Regions from separate parts of the Clostridium senegalense genome, predicted to be linked through region 1. Evidence: riboswitches for the same ligand, from Rfam matches in the RefSeq annotation. Region 1 holds a riboswitch; the other holds the start of a gene.

Region 1 (4,189 bases):
GGGCGAAAGCCCTTTAAATTTTTTTGTTTTATGTTTAAAATTAAAAATATTTAAAATATTAGCGTTAAAATGAAAAGTTTGATAATATATAAATAAGTTATAATATATAAAAGAATGATATTAGTTAATATCATAGGTTTTGGGTGATATATAGAAAATGCATTCATTTATAAGAAAAGCTATTTATATATAGTTCTTAAAATTATATATAGTATTAATATATCATCTTAAAAAAATAAATAAGGGGGACATTCTTATGGATAAATTTATAAAAAGAGGTAATTTAGTTTATATAAGAAAGCCTGACTTTGAAGAAATTGATTATATAAAAAAACTTTGGAGTGATGAAGATACAATGAGAGATGTAGGAGGCGCAATTCATTATAGTGAATATAAATGGGAAAATTGGTACAAAAGAATGGTTGACCCTGGAAATGGCAAGAATTTTTATTGTTTAATATATAATATGGAAAACACACCAGTTGGGGAAGTGAGTTTTCACGGATATGACAGAAACACTAAAACCGCTGATTTAAATGTTAAAGTTGAAAATAAATATAGAGGCAATAATTATGGGAATGAAGCAGTTATGCTATTATTAGAATATTATTTTAATAGCTATGGTGGTGAGGTTATTTTTGACACTGTTGCTAATGAAAATGGAATAGAAGCTCTTAAAACTTGGAAATTTGAAGTTCTTGAAGAAAAAGGTAAAGAAGTATTATTTAGAATGACAAAAGAAAATTTTAATAAAATGGTAGAGCAATAAAGTAATAACTATTATAATAAAGAAGTAATAAACTAAAGAAAGTGAGGTGTTTTGTTTAGTTGATATAGTTTTATAATTATAACTAGGGTGCTAAACAAAATATTTATGAAGTTATTTTTTATATCTGATATTCATGGATCTCTTAAATATTGTAAATTAGCAATTGATGCTTTTATAAAAGAAAATGCTGATTATATAATAATATTAGGAGATGTTTTATACCACGGACCAAGAAATCCATTGCCAGAGGAATACAATCCTAAAGAAGTTGCAAAGCTACTTAATAATTATAGCAACAGAATAATAGGTGTAAGAGGAAATTGTGATGCAGATGTGGATCAAATGTTGCTTGAATATCCATGCATGATGGATTATAGCACCATTTTATATGGTGATAAAAGGTTTTTTCTAACCCATGGACATATTTATGATGAAGAAAAACATCCTAATATATGTGATGGTGATGTGATGGTATATGGACATACCCATGTACCCGTAGCAAAAAAAGAAAATGGTATATATATATTGAATCCAGGTTCAATAACATATCCTAAAAAAGATAGTCCTAATAGTTATGGAATTTTAGATAAAGGTATTTTTTATATAAAAAAATTAGATGGAAATATAATAAAAGAACTAAAAATTATATAAATAATTATAATGATAAAGTTGTTTTTAAATGGATTACTTTCTTTTTAAAAACAACTTTTTAAATTAAATTATTTAATTAAATTATAACTTATTTGTAAACTATATAAAGATTTACTCCATAATATATTCTTAAATTAAAGTCAAATTTTAATATTATATAACTTTTTTTATATTTAAATTTTAAATGCATAAATTAAGAAGTTAATTTTATAGATTATATTTAAAATCGTTAATAATTTTATTGGTGATATATTGAATGTTGATATATTTCTAAAATTAATGAAATATACCAAAGTTCATTAATTTTTGATAAAACTTGACATAGAGTTTGTTTAATTTTATAATCATAATTGAAATAAGTCGAAAATAACTGATGAAAAATTTACAGGTAATTTAATTTAAAAAGAATATAGAACAAGTTAGGTGCTTAGAATAAGTGAAAAGGGAATGTGGTTAAATTCCACAGCAGCCCCCGCTACTGTAATTGATGACAACTCTTTAAAATTGCCACTTTTTTAAAAATAAGAGGGGAAGGCAAAGAGAAGGATGATTCATGAGCCAGGAGACCTGCCTAATTTTAAAAAGCTTTCGGAGGGAAAGGACTATTTATTTTGTTTAAATTTCAAATAGTTTATTTATAACAAATAGATGCACCCTTTCAGGTGCATCTATTTTTATTTTGTGATTTTTAAGAAAATTCAATATGAAATTTAAATTATAAATTATAGTTTTTTCAATTAATTGGAACTATATATTATATTTTGATTTTAGAAATAATTGTAGTTGGAAAGGGTGTTTTAAGATGGCAAAAATAATGGTACAAGGAACTGCGTCTTCTGTTGGAAAAAGTATTTTAGTTACAGCACTTTGTAGGATATTTACTCAAGATGGGTATAAGGTATGTCCTTACAAGGCACAGAATATGTCTTTAAACTCGTACATAACATTAGATGGAAAAGAAATGGGGAGAGCGCAAGTACTTCAAGCGTATGCATCAGGATTAGAACCAGAAGCATATATGAATCCTATTTTGTTAAAACCAACTAGTGATCAAAAATGTCAAATAATTGTTAATGGTGAAGTTTATGGAAATAGCTCTGCTATGGAATATCATAATCTTAAATTGAAATTTAGAGATATGTTAAAAGATAAATTTGATGAATTAGAAAAAAAGTTTGACATAATTGTTATGGAAGGTGCAGGAAGTCCAGCAGAGATTAACTTAAGAGACAGAGATATAGTTAATATGGGCATGGCAGAGCTTGTAGATGCTCCTGTAATCTTAGTTGGAGATATTGATAAAGGTGGAGTGTTTGCATCTTTAGTAGGAACATTAATGCTTTTAGAAGATAATGAAAAAGAAAGAGTTAAAGGAACTGTAATTAATAAATTTAGAGGTGACGTAGATATATTGAAACCAGGAATAGATATGCTTGAAGATATATCTAAAAAACAATGTTTGGGGGTTGTCCCACATTTTACATTAGCTTTAGAAGATGAAGATGGTGCAGTAGAATTAAATAAAAATATTACAGATAAAATAGATATAGCAGTTATAAAACTTCCAAGAGTATCTAATTTTACTGATTTAGATGCACTTAAAATTGAAGAAGATGTTTCCGTTAGATATATAACATCTTTAGAAGAATTTAAAAATCCTGATTTGTTAATTATACCAGGTACAAAAAATACCATAGAGGATTTAAATGTGCTAAAAGCAAGCGGATTATTTGACAAAATAAAAGAATATAGTAAAGAAGGAAATGTTATCGGTATATGTGGTGGATACCAAATGCTAGGCAAAAAAATAAAAGATCCATATAGAGTTGAAAGTAATAATTTAGAAACAGAAGGATTAGGTCTTTTAGATATTGAAACAGTTTTTGAAAATAAGAAAGTAACTACTAGGGTAGAAGGAACTGTAATCAATAAAGATTTATTTAATACAACAAAAGAAGATATAAATGTTTATGGATATGAAATTCATATGGGAGTATCAGAATTAGGTGAAAATGCAGATCCATTATTTAGAATAACAAAAGAAAATGGTAACAAGTGTGATCATATTGATGGGGTTATTAATAAAGAAAGAACTGTAATAGGAACTTATCTTCATGGAGTATTTGATAATATAGATTTTAGAGAAGTTATAATTAATGAATTAAGAAGTAAAAAAGGTATAGAATACAAGAAAGCACAACCATATGAAAATCTTAGAGAAAAAGAGCTTGACAGACTAGCTGATTTAGTAAGAAGTTCTTTAGATATGGATAAAGTATACGAAATAGTTGGTTTAAAAAAGTAGCAACTGATTACTCATTTTAAACTGCTTTTAAAGAATATGCTATTTAAACGTATTCTTAAATTAAAATAACCAGTACTTAGGAATTAAGAATTAAGAAATTATTACTTGTATGTTATGAATTTTAAATATATTAATGGATATTAAACAAAACATTTAGAATCATCAAAAAATGAGTTGTAAGGGTTAATCTTAATTCTTAATTAACCTAAGAGAATTACATTAAATTATTTTTATAGGGAGGTGAAAATATGTTTAATTTTGATTTGAAACAAAATATTATATATATATTTATAGCTATGATTATAGATTTTATATTAGGAGATCCAAATTGGATTCCACACCCAATAATTTATATAGGAAAACTTATAAGCATTATTGAAAAGAAACTTAGAAATAAATTTGAAAATAATTATAAATTAAAAAGAGCAGGAGCGTTAATGGTAGTTATAGTTTGTATGTTGACT
Region 2 (4,189 bases), on a different contig from region 1:
AATAACTAATCCTACAAAACCTATCATTCCACAACATGAAACAAGAACCCCTGATAAAATTGAAACGCTAATTAAATAAAACTTTCTATATTTATTTAAATCTATACCTAAAGTTATAGCAGTTTCATCACCTAAAAGCATTACATCCATAACCCTAGATTGTATAATAAAGATTATAATAAAAAATACAACTATAATTGTAGGTATCAGTAAGTTTGTCCATTTAGCACCAGTTAAAGAACCCATACTCCAATATGAAAGTGAGTGAAGGGCACTGTTATCGTTTGTAAGATAAATCATAAAACTTGATAAAGCAGAACATATTAAGTTAACTACCATACCAGAAAGAACTAATTTTACAGATGTAGCTCTTCCACCTAAATTAGAAAGTTTAAATACTACTATTGAGGCGAGTAAAGCTCCTATAAAAGCCCAAAAGGTTACACCTGTATTTTGTAAAACTCCAGTAAATAATGTAGAGGCACCAATTAATATTGAAAAAGTAGCACCTAGTGTGGCTCCAGAGGAAATCCCTAAAAGATATGGATCAGCTAATGGATTTTGCACTGTAGCTTGCATAACCGTTCCACCAAGAGATAATCCTAACCCAGTTATTACACCAAGAAAAACTCGTGGCAATCGTATTTGCCAAACTATATCAATAGATGCCTGTGGAATTGACTTTCCTTTTAAACTTGTACCAAAAAGTTTATTTAAAATTATACTATAAACATCAGTGGCAGGAAGTTTTACAGAACCTATAGACACTGCTAAAACTATAGATACTAATAAAAGCAACATTAAAGCAATAACTATTAAATAATTATATTTACTTAGTATATTTGAAAAGTTTTTATTTTTCATAAATCACCTATTTATATAATTCAGGATATAATTCTTTAGAGTAGCGTTCAATAGCATCTACTACACGAATTCCACCGGCCCAAGTTTCAGCAAGCCCAGTAACAACTATTGCATTATTTTTAACGGCAGTTACATTTTTCAAGGCCTCATTAGAAGTGAAAATTTTAGCAATTTCAGGATCGTGAATATCTTTTCCATCGCCATCATGTATAAGAAGAATAGTGTCAGGATTTAAACTAACTATATTTTCTAAACTTACAGTTCCAGATTCTTCACCTAAATTTTCTAATCCAGCTTTTAAAGCCATATCACTTACAAGATCATTTTTGCCATATAATCTAAAATCACCTTTTTCTTCAGATTCTAAAATTAATGTTGTTTTTTTCTTGTCAATAGAATTTGTTTTTTCTTCTATTTTAGTTAATCTATCTTTATTGTCTTGTATATATTTATCTGTTTTATCCTTTATATTAAATATAGTTCCTAAGTCATCAATATCTTTAAATAAATTTTCAACAGTATAATTTCCAACGGATTTAACGGTATTACGCTGAGCAAATGTATTAGTACCTCTGCCTATCCATTCGCTTACATCACCAAGTGTTTTATCGGCAAAGACACTTTTCCATCCAAATATAAAATCAGGATTTAAAGATAAAACTTGCTCTTTAGTAGGATATTTTTCAGATACAACTGGAATTTTTGCATATTTGTCTTTAACTTTTTCTGATATAGGGTTGTCCAAATAGCATGTACCAATTAGCTTATCTTCTAATCCTAAGTCTAGCATCAATTCAGTTGTAGTTTGGTTAGTTGTTAAAACTCTTTCTGGTGCCTTATCAAAAGTAATTTCAATTTCTTCGTTATTCACATTATAATTTTTTATAGTTACAGGATAGCTTGAATTTTTATTTTCCTTGGTAGAACTGTTTTCAGTAGATACACTATTTGTATTAGTAGACTTATTATTACTAGAACAACCCATAAATGAAACTGTCATAGCAATGCAAAGTGTAGTACATAAAGTTTTCATAATTGTTTTTTTCATATTTTTTGATCTCATAAATAAAACTCCTTTAATTTTTATAAATAAAAAAACCTATTTAACCTTAAGTGGCTAAATAGGTATAAGTACAAACTTATATAAACACTATCCCCATCTCTCGTAGGCTATTGTAGTGAAAAAATAGGCAGGTATTCTGGCTAAAGATTATTGATATAGAAAAAATAATCTTTTACAGTGGCGGGACCGCGTGGGATTTGCACCCAACTTCCCCTTTTATATAAAAGTGACTTTACTTTTATAACCTATTCTAAAAGTAAGTTAAATTGAATTTAACTTAAAATTTTATTGAATTATCATTGAAAAGCTTATCATAAATTAAAAAATATGTCAAATAATTTTGAAATGATTAATTTTTATAACTAATTGTTCAAATATATAGAGTTCCAAGTTAACTTTTAAACTTATTTAGTTATCAAATGAGAAAATTTAAATTAATATTTTATCAATAATTAGCAGATTTTTTTAGTTAAAAGTTAATAGTGAACAGTTAAATAGTTGTGGTGATTGTTACTCACTATGTTCCTAATAATATTAAACGTACTTTTTTAGAATAAGCTTTGATTGCTTTAGTTTTTATTTATATTTTTATAGAAGATAATTATAATTATAAAAAATTAATTTAAATTTTATTGACAAGGTGTGTATATAGAGTATATACTGTGTATATAGGATATATACGAGTTGAAAATAAAATTTATAAAGGAAATAGGATTCATGAAGATTATGTTTATAATTATAATGTTTTGTATAGCTATAATTTTGGAGCATTTAATTTTCTTTAAAAAACGAGAAAAGATAGAAAAATAATTTTTTTTACTACAACTGTATATAGTGGGTATACTCACTATATAAATAATGTTGAAGAAGAGGGGTATTATGAATATTGTAATTGATAATTCTTCTGGAAAGCCAATATATTCACAAATAGAAGAACAAATTAAAAAATCAATATTTGAAAATAAACTTATATTAGATGATATATTACCATCTATAAGAGCACTGTCACAGGAATTAAAAATAAGTGTAATAACGACTAAAAGGGCTTATGAAGAATTAGAAAAGCAAGGATTTGTTTATACAGTTCCAGGAAAGGGAACTTTTATCTCAAATAAGGATAAAGAATTTATAAAATATACTATAATGGATAATGTTAAAAAATATCTTTTAAAGGGCATAAATGAAGGGAAAAAAATAGATTTATCCTTAGATAATATGAAAGAAAAATTAGAAATTATATATAAGTATTAAAGGAGTTGAGGAGTATGAAAAATGTTTTGGAGATAAAAAATATAACAAAAACCTATAAAAATTTTAAATTAGATGATGTATCTTTTAATTTAGAAAAAGGATATATAATGGGATTTATAGGTGAAAATGGAGCAGGTAAAACTACAACAATAAAATTAATAATGAATTTATTAAAAAGAGATAGTGGAGAAATTAAGATATTTGGAAAAGATAATGTTAAGTATTCTAAAGAAATAAAAGAAAAAATTGGTTTTGTATATGATGATTGTTTTTATTATGAAAAATTATCTATAAAGAAAAATGCTAAAATAATTTCTAACTTTTATAAGCAGTGGAGTTTTGAAACTTTTAGCAAATATTTAAAGATATTTGGATTAAATGAAGATCAAAAAGTAAAAGAACTTTCAAAGGGTATGAAAATGAAATTTGCAATTGCTATAGCACTTAGTCACAATGCTGAGTTTTTAATAATGGATGAACCAACTGCAGGTCTTGATCCAATTGTTAGAGAAGAACTTTTAGATATATTTCAAAAGGTAATTCAAAATGAAGATATAGCTATTTTAATATCAACACATATAACATCAGACCTTGAAAGAATATCTGATTATATAACTTATATTAATAAAGGAAAAATAGAATTTTCTAAACCTACAATTGATGTATTGGAAGAATATCGAATTGTAAAAGGTGATAAAAGTTTATTAAATGATGAAAATAGAAAAGCATTTATATCAATAAATATAACAAGTTTTGGATTTGAGGCTTTAACTAATAATGTATCAAAAATAAAGGCTATATTTAAAGATAGTGTGATTTTGGAAAAGCCAACATTAGAGGATATTATGGTATTTAAAAGCAGAGAAGCAGTTGGAAATATATAATAATGAATTTAAAGATGTAATGGGGTGCGGATTAAGATGTTAAATGTAATAAAAAGAGAGCTGAAAATACAGCTTTTATCATTAAAAGGTTCACAATTTATAGTGTTACTGATAAGTATGGCAGTAA

The links. A riboswitch is a leader RNA that binds a small molecule or an ion and turns the genes downstream of it on or off. The one in region 1 is predicted to bind cobalamin.
Region 2: linked by a shared signal. The riboswitch ahead of KQI36_RS11095 (ABC transporter substrate-binding protein) and the one ahead of KQI36_RS13800 (cobyric acid synthase) in region 1 are both predicted to bind cobalamin.

Annotation. Positions count from the first base shown of each region.
Region 1 covers NZ_JAHLNC010000008.1:154,613-158,801, reverse strand. Annotated here, with positions in the region: gene KQI36_RS13810 (GNAT family N-acetyltransferase) at 257-769, shown strand; gene yfcE (phosphodiesterase) at 875-1,420, shown strand; cobalamin riboswitch at 1,825-2,009, shown strand; gene KQI36_RS13800 (cobyric acid synthase) at 2,223-3,725, shown strand; gene cbiB (adenosylcobinamide-phosphate synthase CbiB) at 3,974-4,189, shown strand, end outside.
Region 2 covers NZ_JAHLNC010000006.1:5,019-9,207, forward strand. Annotated here, with positions in the region: gene KQI36_RS11090 (FecCD family ABC transporter permease) at 1-864, opposite strand, end outside; gene KQI36_RS11095 (ABC transporter substrate-binding protein) at 872-1,927, opposite strand; cobalamin riboswitch at 2,037-2,191, opposite strand; gene KQI36_RS11100 (GntR family transcriptional regulator) at 2,807-3,178, shown strand; gene KQI36_RS11105 (ABC transporter ATP-binding protein) at 3,193-4,062, shown strand; gene KQI36_RS11110 (ABC-2 transporter permease) at 4,099-4,189, shown strand, end outside.